2 regions of the Lentzea sp. NPDC051213 genome follow, and region 2 is predicted to be linked to the other one. Evidence: predicted binding sites of a transcription regulator. Region 2 holds the regulator's gene; the other holds the start of a gene.
The links. The regulator HspR, encoded in region 2, represses chaperone genes until heat shock. The targets are predictions, from matches to a motif close to ANNTTGAGTNNNNNNNACTCAANNT.
Positions count from the first base shown of each region.

Region 1: a site for HspR is predicted at 4,594-4,618, ahead of lon (endopeptidase La). Genes of this name have one in related genera too.

Region 1 covers NZ_JBITEX010000011.1:4,492-12,041, reverse strand. Annotated here, with positions in the region: gene ACIA8G_RS38350 (CatB-related O-acetyltransferase) at 1-587, shown strand, start outside; gene ACIA8G_RS38345 (patatin) at 673-2,553, shown strand; gene ACIA8G_RS38340 (hypothetical protein) at 2,679-3,707, shown strand; gene ACIA8G_RS38335 (SAM-dependent methyltransferase) at 3,680-4,474, opposite strand; gene lon (endopeptidase La) at 4,633-6,984, shown strand; gene ACIA8G_RS38325 (hypothetical protein) at 7,042-7,518, opposite strand.
Region 2 covers NZ_JBITEX010000005.1:227,593-235,142, reverse strand. Annotated here, with positions in the region: gene ACIA8G_RS23465 (FAD-binding oxidoreductase) at 1-910, shown strand, start outside; ZMP/ZTP riboswitch at 917-998, shown strand; gene glyA (serine hydroxymethyltransferase) at 1,012-2,229, shown strand; gene ACIA8G_RS23455 (hypothetical protein) at 2,212-2,721, opposite strand; gene ACIA8G_RS23450 (heat shock protein transcriptional repressor HspR) at 2,718-3,146, opposite strand; gene dnaJ (molecular chaperone DnaJ) at 3,153-4,313, opposite strand; gene grpE (nucleotide exchange factor GrpE) at 4,338-4,961, opposite strand; gene dnaK (molecular chaperone DnaK) at 4,958-6,823, opposite strand; gene ACIA8G_RS23430 (DUF4097 family beta strand repeat-containing protein) at 7,012-7,550, opposite strand, start outside.

The DNA.
Region 1 (7,550 bases), on a different contig from region 2:
CGCGCACGGTGCTGCTCAAGCCGTTGGTGAAGAACCCGCAGATCGAGATCGGCGAGTACACCTACTACGACGATCCGCACCACGCTTTGCAGTTCGAGCAACGAAATGTGCTCTACAACTTCGGCCAGGAGAAGCTCATCATCGGCCGCTACTGCGCGCTGGCCGAGGGCGTGCGGTTCATCATGTCCGGCGCCAACCACCGCACCGACGGTGTGTCCACGTTCCCGTTCACGATCTTCGGCGGGGTGTGGGGTGAGAGGACGCTCGACATCGAGTTGGGGGCACCTAGTCGTGGCGACACGGTGGTGGGTAACGACGTGTGGATCGGTTACAACTGCCTGATCATGCCTGGCGTGCGCATCGGCAACGGCGCGATCATCGCTTCCGGTTCGGTGGTGGTGTCGGATGTTCCCGCGTACGGGGTGGTCGGTGGGAATCCGGGCAAGCTGTTGAAGAAGCGGTACAGCGAGGCTGAGATCGAGGTGCTGGAACGGGTTGCTTGGTGGGATTGGCCGGTGGAGAAGGTGACCGAGCACGTGCGCGTGATCATGACGGGCACGCCGGCGGATCTGGCCGCCTTGGCCTGATGGCTTCTCAACGACCCGAGATCGATTGGATGGCGTCCGAGTGAACTTTCACGACGCCCGGCCCTGATCACGCCACCATGAGCACATGGAGTACGACCGCTACTGCGACCTGACGATGCGCGGCGGCACAACCAGCGGAGTCGTCTATCCGCTCGCCGTCGCATCGCTGGCACGCCACTACGAGTTCAAGCAGATCGGCGGCGCCTCCGCGGGGGCGATCGCCGCGGCGTTCACAGCGGCTGCCGAACGCGGCCGCGCACAGGGCGGGTTCGAGAAGCTGACCAAGCTGATCGACTGGTTCACGTCGGGCTCGGGTGCGGAGCGGTGGCGCATGGCGCAGCTGTTCCAGCCCACCGAGAAGACCCGCGCGCTGTACCGGATCGTCGTGGCGACCATGCAGAAGCGCGAGACGACCGGGCGTAGTGCGGTGTCGTGCCTGTTCTTCGCGTTGCTGGGCGCGGTCGGGCTGCGAGCCAAGGCGGCGCTGGCGATGATGACGCTGCTGTGGCTCGGCGGGCCCGTGCTGTGGTCGGCCTGGCTCGCGCCCACGGTGTGGCCGCGGTGGCTCGCGGTGCTGGTGATCGCGCTGGCGCTGGCCTGCGTGCCGTTGGTGTTGTGGCGGTTGAGGAACTCCCTGCCGTGGCCTGCTTGGTTGTTCATCGCCGTGCCGTTGGTGCTGGGATTGGCTTTCTCGCGGCACTTCGCGACGGCGGCGGTCGTGCTGCTGGTGTGGCTGGTGCTGACGTTCGCGGCGGTCTCGGCGTTGACCGTCACCTACGTGCTGGCCATGCAGGCGTACATGAGGAACAACGCGCGGTCCATCCACTTCGGACTCGTACCGGGTACCGGTGACTTCACGCCGTCGTGGCTCGACCGGCTGGCCGGGGTACCCCGCTCAACCGGGGTGCCGCCGTTGGCCGACTGGATCGCTGACCAGCTCGACGAGTTGGCCGGGACCGATCACGCGTTGACGTTCGGGGATCTCGGCGACATCAACCTCGTGCTGATGACCACCGACCTGTCCGAGGGGCGGCCCTACCGGTTGCCGTGCGCCGAGGAGTGGGAGTACTGCGAGGAATGCCTCGGGTACGTCCTGCCGCGCCGGGTCGTCGAGCAGCTCAACGGTGCCCGCGCGGACCGGAAATGTCCGCTGCACCCGGCCATGCCGTTGCTGGCGTTGCCTTCCCGGGACCGGCTGCCGGTCGTGCTGGCCGTGCGGATGAGCCTGTCGTTCCCCGGCCTGATCGCCGCCGTGCCGCTGTGCCGCGACGGCCAGGTGCACTGGTTCTCCGACGGCGGTATCACCAGCAACTTCCCGATCCACTTCTTCGACTCGCTGCTCCCCCGCTGGCCCACGTTCGGCCTGAGCCTGCAGTCGTACCCGCCCGGCGACACCACCGAGGTGTGGCTGCCGGAACAGGACGCGTCGACCTCCGGCAGGCACTACGCGCCGCTGACGTCGATGCCGAGCTTCCTGTCGTCCATCCTGAACACCTTCCTGGACTGGCGCGACACCATGCAGTCCGCGCTGCCCGGCTACCGCGGCCGCATCGCCCACGTGCGCCAGGCCGACGACGAGGGCGGCGCGAACCTCTTCATGCCGCCCGCCACGATCCGCCGCCTCGCGTTGCGCGGCCAGCGTGCCGGCGACCTGTTGCGCGAGCGGTTCGCGCAGCAGCAGGAGACCGACCGCTACCGCTGGATCCGTCTGCGCATGGCGATGCGCGAGTACCAGGAGCTCGGGGTGCAGGCCTCGGAGCGCGAGGCGATGTACGACGAACTGCTCGAGCGGTTCCAGATTCCCGAGGCGCTGCACGAGTGGTTCCGCACTCCGCCGGCCGATGGTGATCCGTACCGGGCGGAGATCTCGGTGGCGCTCGACCACGTTGGGCGGTTGAAGGACGGCGGGCCGTTCGACGGGGTTCCGCCGGTGGATCCGGATTTGCGGCTGACTCCGCCGGAGTAGGCGCGCTAGCCTCAGAACATGACGCGATTTAGCCACCCCCGACCAGCGTGGGTGGCGCGCGCCTGATTCCCGTCGGTCGGGGGACTCCGAACACCCCAAGAGACCGAGCAGAAACGGGAAACCCCATGTACCGCACCGATGAACTAGTGCACGCCCTAACCGTCCGCGACCTCACCGACCCGACCCAGGGCCCGCACGCGATGCAACGGCTGATCACCGACCTCAAAGCAGCCCTGGACACCCCGAAGGAAGTCCGCCACCACCCGCTAGTACCGGTGGAACACAACTACGAACATCTCGGCTACCCGAAAGACGCGATCACCCGGGACGCCCGCTACACCCGGTACGTCAGCGAGACATGCATGCTGCGCAGCCACACCACAGCGATGATCCCGCCAGCGCTCAAAGACGCGACACCGGACGTCACGCTGCTGTGCCCCGGCCTCGTCTACCGCCGCGACACCGTCGACCGCCTGCACACCGGCACCCCGCACCAGCTCGACATCTGGCGGATCTCACGCACCCAAGAACCGTTGGAAGCACTCATCGAAACTGTCGTGAGCACCCTGCTGCCCGGCAAGCGCTACCGCACGATCGACGCCAACCACCCGTACACCACGCACGGCAAGCAGATCGACGTATGGCACGACGGCCAGTGGGTCGAGGTCGGCGAGTGTGGAAGGGCCGCGAAACACGTCCTCAAGCACCACCCGCACGGCCTGGCGATGGGGCTGGGACTGGACCGGATCCTCATGCTGCGCAAGGGAATCCCGGACATCCGCCTGCTGCGCAACACCGATCCCCGCATCGCCACCCAGATGCTGGACCTCGACAAGTACCGGCCGATCTCCCGGCATCCGGCGGCGATCAGGGACATCTCGGTCATGGCCGGCCAGCACGAGGACGCGGAGACGCTGGGTGACAAGATCCGCGCGCTCGTCCCGGAGGACGTGGTCGAGGAGATCGCGATCCTGAGCGAGACGAGGACCGAAGACCTGCCGGCACACGTCCGGCAACGGCTGGAGGCCAGGCCAGGTCAGAAGAACGTGCTCATCCGCGTGACGATGAGGGCGCCGGAACGCACCCTCACCGACCGCGAGACGAACGAGATCCGGGACCGTCTGCTTCAGGGCTTGCGGGCGACGGCGCCGTAGATGCTCGTGTAGTCCTCGAAGGAGTCCGGGCGCCAGTCGTTGACCGCGACGATGCCCGGCTCCAGCAGCTCCATGCCGTCGAAGAACTTGTTGACCTGCGCGTGCGTGCGCATGGTGAGCTGGTTGTCGGAGCTGCTGTAGATCTGGGCGACCTGGGCGGCCTCGGCCCGCTCCTCCTCGGTGAGCTGGTCCCAGGTGGCGTGCGTGATCGCCAGGTACGAGCCGGACGGGAAGGCGGACAGGTACTCGGCGACCTTGGTGTACGGGTCGTCGGCGTCCGGGACGAAGTGCAGGGCCGCGATGATCAGCACGCCGATCGGGCGGGAGAAGTCGAGCAGTTCGCGGGCGCCCGACAGCACGGTGGAGGTCGCCCTCAGGTCGGCCAGCAGGGCGTTGGCGTGCGGGTTGTCGGCCAGCAGCGCGTTGCTGTGCGACACCGCGACGGGTTCGACGTCGACGTACACCACTCGGGCGGACGGGTTGTCGTGCTGGGCGATCTCGTGGACGTTGCCCACGGTCGGGATGCCCGAGCCCAGGTCGAGGAACTGGTCCACGCCCTCGGACACGAGGTGGCGGACGACCCGGCGCAGGAACGAGCGGTTCGCCTGCGCGCTCTGCGCGACGCCGGGGAAGATCTGCTCCACCTGCTTGGCGGCGGCGCGGTCGGCTTCGAAGTTGTGCGAGCCGCCCAGGTAGTAGTCGTACATGCGCGCGACGCTCGGACGCGTGACGTCGACCGTGGACGGCACCCACTTCAGCTCTTCCATCACGGGCGCATCCTCGCTTGTGCGTACACGGGTGTCCACCGCCAGCAGTGCGAAGAGCGGTCGTGTCGGGGCTGCTCGCTGACAGCGAACACGTCGGGGGAACACCAGCTCGCTCCACTTGGTTGAGCGGTACAGACTCAACTTTGGAGGGTGACGAGATGGGCGAGACTCTGGCCCTGCCGGTACTGCCGCTGGACGACGTCGTGGTGCTGCCCGGCATGGTGGTGCCGATCCGCATCTCCGGTGCGGAGGCGAGCGCCGAGGCCCGTGCGGCCGTAGACGCCGCCACGACCGCGGCTGATCATCAAGTGCTGCTCGTTCCACGTCTGGACGGGAAGTACGCCTCGGTCGGCACGCTGGCCGAGATCGAACAGGTGGGCCGCCTGCCCGGTGGCGAACGCGCCGCCGTCGTACGCGGCACCAAGCGCGTGCGCATCGGCACGGGCACCACGGGGCCGGGCGCGGCGCTGTGGGTCAACGCGACGATCGCGGACGAGTCCGTGATCACCGACCGGACGCGGGATCTCGCGAAGCAGTACCGCGCTCTCGTGACGAACATCCTGCAGACGCGCGGCGCGTGGCAGATGGTCGACTCGGTTCAGCAGATCAGCGACCCGTCGGCGCTGGCCGACCTCGCGGGTTACGCCTCGTACCTCGACGAGAAGCAGAAGATCTGGCTGCTGGAGACCTCTGACGTCACCACGCGGCTGGAGAAGCTGCTCGAGTGGGGTCAGGCGCACCTGACCGAGCTGGACGTCAACGAGACGATCGCCAAGGACGTCAAGGAAGGCGTGGAGAAGCAGCAGCGGGAGTTCCTGCTGCGCCAGCAGATGGCCGCGATCCGCAAGGAGCTGGCCGAGCTCGACGGCAAGCCCGCCTCCGAGGAGGCCGACTACCGGGCCCGCGTCGAGGCGGCCGAGCTGCCCGAGAAGGTCGCCAAGGCCGCGCTCGCCGAGGTCGACAAGCTGGAGCGCACCTCCGAGCAGTCCCCCGAGGTGGGCTGGATCCGGACGTGGCTCGACACGGTCCTCGAGATCCCGTGGAACGAGCGGACCGAGGACGAGTACGACATCAAGGGCGCGCGGGAGATCCTCGACGCCGACCACGCGGGCCTGGACGACGTGAAGCAGCGCATCACCGAGTACCTGGCCGTGCGCAAGCGTCGTGCCGACCGCGGCATGGGTGTCGTCGGCGGGCGTCGCTCCGGTGCCGTGCTGGCGCTCGTCGGGCCTCCCGGTGTCGGCAAGACGTCGCTGGGCGAGTCCGTGGCACGGGCGATGGGCCGCAAGTTCGTGCGCGTGGCCCTGGGTGGCGTGCGGGACGAGGCCGAGATCCGCGGTCACCGCCGCACGTACGTCGGTGCGTTGCCCGGCCGGATCGTCCGCGCGATCAGCGAGGCCGGTTCGATGAACCCGGTCGTGCTGCTCGACGAGATCGACAAGGTCGGCTCCGACTACCGCGGCGACCCCACGGCGGCGTTGCTGGAGGTGCTGGACCCGGCGCAGAACCACACGTTCCGCGACCACTACCTGGAGGTCGAGCTCGACCTCTCGGACGTGGTGTTCCTCGCGACCGCGAACGTGCTGGACTCGATCCCGGCGCCGTTGCTCGACCGCATGGAACTCGTGCAGCTGGACGGCTACACCGAGGACGAGAAGGTCACGATCGCCAGCGACCACCTGCTGCCGCGCCAGATCGAACGCGCCGGTCTCACCACCGAGGACGTCACGTTCGAGAAGCCCGCGCTGCACCAGCTGGCCGGCGAGTACACGCGGGAAGCCGGTGTGCGGCAACTGGAACGGGCTCTCGCGCGGATCCTGCGCAAGCTGACCGCGAAGGTGGCCCTGGGCGATCTGGAGCTGCCCGTCACGGTCGACCAGCCGTCGCTTAGGTCGTACCTGGGCAGCCCCAAGAACACCCCGGAGTCGGCGGAACGCACCGCTGTTCCCGGCGTGGCAACGGGTCTGGCCGTCACGGGTGTCGGTGGGGATGTGCTCTTCATCGAGGCATCGCTGGCGCCCAAGGACACCGGCGCGTCCGGCGTGACGCTGACCGGTCAGCTGGGCGACGTGATGAAGGAGTCCGCGCAGATCGCGTTGTCGTACCTGCGTGCGCACGACGACAAGGCCGATGCGCTGGCCGACCGGGGTGTGCACATCCACGTCCCGGCGGGCGCGGTGCCGAAGGACGGGCCGTCCGCGGGCGTCACGATGACGACGGCGCTGGCGTCGTTGCTGTCCGGCCGCCCGGTGCGCCCGGATGTGGCGATGACGGGTGAGATCTCGTTGACCGGCCGGGTGCTGCCGATCGGTGGCGTGAAGCAGAAGCTGCTGGCCGCACACCGTGCGGGCATCACGACCGTGCTGCTGCCTCAGCGCAACGAACCCGACCTGGACGACGTGCCGGAGTCGGTGCGGGAGCAGCTCACCGTGCACTTCGTCTCGGACGTGTCCGAGGTGCTGGAGCACGCGTTGTCCGCCAAGGAGACTGCCGCAACCGTTGCGGCGTGAGTAGACCCCTCGTGGGGGCAGTAGCGGCGACTACTGCCCCCACGAGGCTTTTCCTAGCTACAGCCCAACGTCGATGACGAGCCGGTTCGGGTTCGTCAGCGTGAACACCCGGTGCCACGAGTTGGCGTTGCCGTAACCAACGGCGATGCCGAGCGTGGCTTCGAAGTCGCACGTGAGCGCGACACCGCGGACGTTGCTCAAGCCCGGCGTCGCGAAGTTCTGCGACCCGGTGTACGTCAGGTTCCCGTTGTCGTCGTGCGCGGCCGCACCGATCAGAGTGACCGACAGAATCTCCTGGATCCCGCCGCCCGCAACGGTGATCGGGTTGCCGGACGCGCAGTGCGACACGCTGGTGACCTCGCTGACCCGGTGCTCGGTCGGCAGGCCGGACAGGTCCAGGACCACCCGGCTGAAGCCGGCGTGCTGCCCGGTCCTGATGTTCGACAGCGTGGGCGTGCTTTGCGCCGACGCCAGCGGCGCCAGCGTGAAGACCGCGAGTACCGCGACCAACACCGCGGCAATACGTCTGTACATCTTGCAGCCCCCTCTCCAGGGCTCACTTGCTG
Region 2 (7,550 bases):
CCTGATCCCCTTCCTGCGCCAGCTGGGCCGTGACCACCGCAAGTTCGGTGTCATCAACGTCCACTACGAGGCCGTCGGCACGGCCCTGCTGTCCGCGGTCAAGAAGTTCGCGGGCGCTGCCTGGACGCCGAAGGTCGAGATGGCGTGGGCCGAGGCCTACACGCTGATGGCCCGGGCGATGCAGGAAGCGGCCGACGCGGACAACGGGCCTGCCTACTGGCACGCGACGGTGCTGGAGCACCAGCGGGTGTCGTGGGACCTGGCCGTCGTCCGGCTGCAACCGGACCACCCCGTCGCCTACAAGGCAGGGCAGTACGTCTCGGTCGAGACGCCGCAGCGCAAGAGGCTGTGGCGGTACTACTCGCCGGCGAACGCCCCGCGCGAGGACGGCATCATCGAGTTCCACATCCGGTCCGTCGACGGCGGCTGGGTGTCCCGCTCGGTGGTCGGCCACACCCAGGCCGGCGACACGTGGCGGATCGGACCGCCGATGGGACGTCTCTCGGTCGACCGCACGGCCGGGACGGACATCCTGATGGTGGCCGGTGGCACTGGCGTCGCGCCGATGCACGCGATCATCGACGAGATGGCGCAGTACGGCGAGAACCCGCGTGTGCACCTGTTCTACGGCGGCCGCACCCGCGAAGACCTCTACGACCTGGACAACCTGCAGCGCATCGCGACCACGAACCCGTGGCTCACGGTCGTGCCGGTGCTGGAGTCGGACCCCGGCGTCCGCGGTGTCGAGCAGGGCACCCTGGCCGACGTGGTCACGCGCTACGGAGCGTGGGAGGAGCGCGACGTCCTGGTCTGCGGCAGTCCCGCCATGATCAGGTCGACCGTGTCCCGCATGCTGGTCGCCGGAACTCCGCTCGACCGGATCAAGTACGACCCGTTCACGCTGGACTAGGCTCGGCACGTCCGCGACTGGCGTGCCGAGGGTGGAAACGACCACCGGGAAGCGACTGCCGAGCGCACCGAACGCCTGGGTGCCCGGCACGGAGTGATGCCGTGCTCGCTGAAACCGATCCCACCCTGTTCGGCCTGATCAACGCCGAGGCCGACCGCCAGTCCCGCAAGCTGCGCATGATCGCGTCCGAGAACGACGTGTCGGCCGCCGTGCTCGAAGCAACAGGCTCGGTGCTGACGAACAAGTACTCCGAGGGCTACCCCGGCAAGCGGTACTACGAAGGCCAGCAGTTCATCGACCAGGTCGAGCAGCTGGCGATCGACCGGGCGAAAGCGCTGTTCGGCGTCGACCACGCCAACGTCCAGCCGCTGTCCGGCGCACCGGCGAACCTCGCCGTCTACCTCGCCTTCCTCTCGCCCGGTGACACCGTGATGGGCATGTCGCTCCCGATGGGCGGCCACCTGACCCACGGCTGGAACGTGTCCGCCACGGGCAAGTGGTTCCACGCGGTCCAGTACGACGTCCGCAAGGACACCGGTGTGGTCGACATGGACGAGGTCCGCTCACTGGCCCTCGCCGAACGCCCGAAGGTGATCTTCTGCGGCGGCACGGCGATCCCGCGCACGATCGACTTCCCCGCTTTCGCGACCATCGCGCAGGAGATCGGCGCCGTCCTGGTCGCCGACATCGCGCACATCGCCGGCCTGGTCGCGGGCGGCGCGCACCCGTCACCCGTCGGGCACGCGCCGGTGATCACCACGACCACCCACAAGACGTTGCGCGGCCCGCGCGGCGCCATGATCCTCACCGATGCCGAACACGCGAAGGCGATCGACCGCGCGGTCTTCCCCGGTCTGCAGGGCGGTCCGCACAACCACACGACGGCGGCGATCGCCGTGGCACTGCACGAGGCCGCACAGCCCGAGTTCCGCACGTATGCGCACGCGATCGTGGCGAACGCACGGGCGTTGGCGGATGCGTTGCTGGAGCGGGGTTTCGACCTCGTGTCGGGCGGCACGGACAACCACCTGATCCTGATCGACCTGACGTCGAAGCACCTCGGCGGCAAGCCGGCGGCTCGGGCGCTGGACCGGGCCGGGATAGAGCTGAACTACAACGCGGTCCCGTTCGACACCCGCAAGCCGTTCGACCCGTCCGGCATCCGCCTCGGCACGCCCGGTGTCACCACGCGGGGCCTCAAGCCGGAGCAGATGCCGTTGATCGCGAACTGGATGGACCGCGCGATCACCGCCCACGACGACGAGCAGGCGCTGGACCGGATCGCCGCCGAGGTCGAGGAACTACTCGGCACCCTCTGAGGAGCGCTGAGCTTCGAGCACGAGATGGGCGTCGGAGATCACGCCATTCGGATCTGGCCCGGCGAGCGCGGCTTCCTCAAGGGCGGCAAGCGGTTCCGGGCCACACAGCCACGTGGCCAGGCTTCCCTCAGCGGTCTCCTGGACGAGCACCGCCAACGCGCGTGGCGTGGCGAGGAAGTACTCCTGCAGAACCGCCTGCTCCCGCCGGTCGCCCTTCGCATGAGCCTCGGTCGCCATGCGCAACCAGAAGAAGTCCGCGTCGAGATCATCCGCCGCGATCAGGTCCAGCACCCGCGGGAGCAGGTAGCGACGGAAGGTCTCGTCGCCGATCGTCCCGCAACGCAGCCAGTACTTCTCGACCTGATCAGCGGTCAGCTCGCGCAACGGCACGGTGGTGAACGGCGCGATGTCCGCCGGATCCACGCAGTGGTCGCAGTAGTCGACCACCCTCGGACGAGGTGCGGCGAACACCTCGTAAAGACGCTCGATCACTTGCGGGGCTTGGGTTTCCACACGACGAGCGCCGTCTCCTGCCGGATCGGGACCAGGTCCCGCCGGTAGGAGGCGTGCACCGCGGCGGCCGTGGAATCGGCCGCTGCCAACGCCTGCGCCAGTTCCTGGGTCAGCTCGGCGACTCGCGCGTGCAGAGCATCGACCTGGTTCTCCAGCTCGATGATCCGCTTGATGCCGGCGAGGTTCACGCCCTCGTCCTGCGAGAGCCGCTGGACCTCACGCAGCAGCACGATATCGCGCATCGAATAGCGGCGACCGCCACCCGACGTGCGGCCCGGCGACACCAGACCCAGCCGGTCGTAGGACCGCAGTGTCTGGGCGTGCAGACCCGAGAGCTGGGCCGCCACCGAGATCACGAAGAACGGCGTGTCCTCGTCGGTCCCAGGAGGGAACGGAAAACCCACCAGAACTCACCGCCCTTCAAGCAGCGCGTTCAACTCGCCACGCGGATCGTGGTCACCAGTGGTGGCCGCGTAGGCCTCGAGTGCCTTGCGAGCCTCGGAAGACAGGTTGTTCGGCACCGCGACCTCCAGGGTGATGAGGAGATCGCCGGCGGAACCGTCCCGCTTGGTGATCCCCTTGCCCCGAGCCCGCAGGACCCGCCCGGAGGCGGTGCCGGCGGGCACCTTCAAGGTCACCTTGCCGTCCAGCGTCGGCACGGTCAACGTCGTCCCGAGAGCCAGCTCGGAGAACGTCATCGGCGCCGTCAGCGTCAGGTCGTTGCCCTGCCGCCCGAACACGCTGTGCGGGTTGACGTGCACGCGCACGAACAGGTCGCCGGACGGACCGCCGTTGCGACCGGGTTCCCCTTGCCCGGCAAGGCGAATCCGCTGCCCGTCGTCGACCCCGGACGGGATCCGGACGGTCAGCGTCCGCGTGCGGGTGCTGACGCCGTCACCACCGCACTCGGGGCACGGGTCCTCGATGATCCGCCCGGTACCGCGGCAGTCGCGGCACGGCTCGCTGAACGCGAAAGCGCCCTGCGAACGCGTCACCAAACCAGAGCCGGAACAGGTCGCACAGGCGTGCGGCGTGGTGCCCGGCTTGGCGCCGGAACCACCACACGTCGTGCAGGCGGCGGGAGACGAGAGGCGCAACGGAACGGTCGCCCCGCGCACCGCCTCGGTGAAGTCGATGCGGACGTCGGTCTCGACGTCCTCGCCACGACGCGGGCGCGTGGCGGAACCCGCCGTACCGCCGCCGCGGCGGTTGAACAGGCCACCGAGCAGGTCGCCGAGGCCACCACCGCCGGTGCCCTGGGCGGCGCGGCCGAACAGGTCGTTGACGTCGAAGCCCCCGGAGCCGAAACCACCGGCGCCGGGGAAGCCGCCACCCGCGAACAGGCGGCGGGCCTCGTCGTACTGCTTGCGCTTGGCCGGGTCCGACAGCACGCCGTAGGCCTCGGAGACCGACTTGAAGCGGGCCTCCGCCTTGGCGTCGCCGGGGTTCGCGTCGGGGTGCAGCTCGCGGGCGAGCTTGCGGTACGACTTCTTGATCTCATCCGCCGACGCGTCGGAGGAGACGCCCAGCTCGCGGTAGAAGTCCTTTTCGATCCAGTCCCTAGCACTCACCGGACGTCTCCTCCTTCCCCGGAATCAGCTTTCCTCGGCCGGTGCGGCAGGCTCGTGGTCGGTCACCGCGACGAGCGCGGGCCGGACGAGCTTGTCGCCGAACTTGTAACCGCGGCGCAGGACGGCGGTGACCGTCGGGCCCTCGACGTCCGGAGACGTGTTGTGCTGCACGGCCTCGTGCACTGACGGGTCGAACGCCTCGCCGTCGTGCGCGAACGGCTCCAGACCCGTCTTCTGCAGCGTGGACACGAGCTTGTCCGCCACGGCCTTGAAGGCACCGGTCAGGTCGCCGTGCGCGGCGGCCCGCTCGATGTCGTCCAGCAGGGGCAGCAGCTCGGCCGCCACGGCCGCCTTCGCGTTGTTGATCACTGCCTCGCGGTCGCGTTCCACCCGCTTGCGGTAGTTCGCGTAGTCGGCAGAGAGCCGCTGCAGGTCGGCGGTGCGCTCGTCGAGCTGGACCTTCAGCTCGGCGGCCACCTCGTCCACGACCTCGGCGACCAGAGGTTCGGCCGGAGCAGCGCCTTCCTCGGCGGCGTGCGCCGGCGCGCGGACCTCACCCGACTCGGGGTCGATCCGGCGCCGGTCGTTCACGACCACCTGAGGCTGAGGCTGCTCCTCGTCAGGGGCGGCGTGCCTCGGCTCGGTCACTTCTTCTCGTCCTCGTCCACGATCTCGGCGTCGACGACGTCGTCCTGACCGGCCTTGGCTCCGGCGCCCGCGGCACCAGGCGCGTCCGCACCAGGAGCCTCGGCACCGGCGGCACCCGGCGCGTTCGCGTAGATCGCCTGGCCGATGGCCTGGGACTCGGTCGCGAGCTTCTCGACCGCCGTCTTGATGGCGTTGATGTCGGTGCCCTTCAGCGCCTCGTTCGCCTCGGCGATCGCGGCGGTGACCTTCTCCTTGACCTCGGCCGGGAGCTTGTCGTCGTTCTCCTTGACGACCTTCTCCGTCTGGTAGACGAGGGTCTCGGCCTGGTTGCGGATCTCGACCTCTTCGCGGCGGCGCTTGTCCTCCTCCGCGTGGGCCTCGGCGTCCTTGACCATGCGGTCGATGTCGTCCTTCGGCAGCGCGGAGCCACCGGTGATCGTCATCGACTGCTCCTTGCCGGTGCCCAGGTCCTTCGCCGACACGTGGACGATGCCGTTCGCGTCGATGTCGAAGGTGACCTCGATCTGCGGCACGCCGCGCGGGGCCGGGGGCAGGCCGGTCAGCTCGAACATGCCGAGCTTCTTGTTGTGCGAGGCGATCTCGCGCTCGCCCTGGAAGACCTGGATCTGCACGGACGGCTGGTTGTCGTCGGCCGTCGTGAAGGTCTCGGAGCGCTTCGTCGGGATCGTGGTGTTGCGCTCGATCAGCTTGGTCATGACGCCGCCCTTGGTCTCGATGCCGAGGGACAGCGGGGTGACGTCGAGCAGCAGGACGTCCTTGACCTCACCCTTGAGGACACCGGCCTGCAGGGCGGCGCCGACGGCGACGACCTCGTCCGGGTTCACGCCCTTGTTGGGCTCGCGGCCGCCGGTCAGCTCCTTCACGAGCTCCGCGACGGCGGGCATGCGGGTCGAGCCACCGACGAGCACGACGTGGTCGATGTCGCCGACGGAGATGCTGGCGTCCTTGATCACGTTGTTGAACGGCGCGCGGGTGCGCTCGAGCAGGTCGTTCGTGATGCGCTGGAACTCGGCACGCGACAGCGTCTCGTCGAGGAACAGCGGGTTCTTGTCGGAGTCGACCGTGATGTAGGGCAGGTTGATGGAGGCCTGCGCCGAGCTGGACAGCTCGATCTTGGCCTTCTCCGCAGCCTCGCGAATGCGCTGCAGGGCCATCTTGTCCTTGGTCAGGTCGATGCCGTTCGCGGACTTGAAGCGCTCGACCAGCCAGTCGACGATGCGCTGGTCCCAGTCGTCGCCACCGAGGTGGTTGTCACCGGAGGTCGCGCGGACCTCGACCACACCGTCGCCGAGCTCGAGCAGCGAGACGTCGAACGTGCCGCCACCGAGGTCGAAGACCAGGATGGTCTGCTCCTTCTCGCCTTTGTCGAGGCCGTAGGCCAGCGCGGCGGAAGTGGGCTCGTTGACGATGCGGAGCACGTTGAGGCCCGCGATCTGGCCGGCCTCCTTGGTGGCCTGGCGCTGCGCGTCCTCGAAGTAGGCGGGGACGGTGATGACCGCGTCGGTGATCTCTTCGCCCAGGTACGCCTCGGCGTCGCGCTTGAGCTTCATGAGCACGCGCGCGCTGATCTCCTGCGAGGTGTACTGCTTGCCGTCGATCTCGTCGGTCTTCCACGTGGTGCCGACGTGGCGCTTGACCGAGCGGATGGTGCGGTCGACGTTGGTGACGGCCTGGTTCTTCGCGGGCTGACCCACGAGGACCTCGCCGTTCTTCGCGAACGCGACGATGGACGGGGTCGTCCTCGAGCCCTCCGAGTTGGCGATGACCGTCGGCTCACCACCTTCGAGGACTGCGACGACCGAGTTGGTCGTCCCCAAGTCGATGCCGACTGCACGCGCCATTGGAGTTCCTTCCGCTAGTACTTGTTGAGCGTTGCTGGCTCAAGTTTGCCATCCGCTCAAGATTGAGCCTACCCGACTCAAGCTTTCTGACTGACCCAACGGACGTGCAGGTCTGGTTGTTCCCCCAGAACGCGACGAGGGCCACCCCTTGTGGAGTGGCCCTCGACACATTCCCCCTGGATGGCGCCTCAGACGCCCAGCACCTTCACGTCGCCCGACCTCGTGGTCAGCTTGAGCTCGTTCAGCGCGTTCGGGTCCGTCCGGACGTCGATCCTGCGCTCGCCGCTCGACGTGTCGCCGCCGACCTTGTACGAGTCGTTCCCCGGCACCCGCACGGTCACGTCGCCGGACCTGGTGTCGATGCGGGCGGTCCTGGCCGACAGGAACGTCAGGTCGATGTTGCCGGAGTCGGCGTCCGCGGTCACGTCGGCGTCCATCGCCGTGCCCCTGATGTCTCCGGAGTGCGTGTTGACCAGCACCTTGCCCTTGAGCTGATCCAGCCACAGGTTGCCGGAGCCCACGTTGGCGGTGACGGTGCCCTTCACGGCGGTGGCGCGGAAGTCGCCGGAGCCGGTGCGGATCTTGACGTCGCCCGCGATGTCGCGAACCGTGACGTTGCCGGAGCCGACCTGGTAGTCGACGGACGCAAGCCCCTCGATCACCGCGTTGCCCGAGCCGACCTCCTCGCCCCGCACCAAGATGGCCGGATCGGGCACCGCGACCTCGT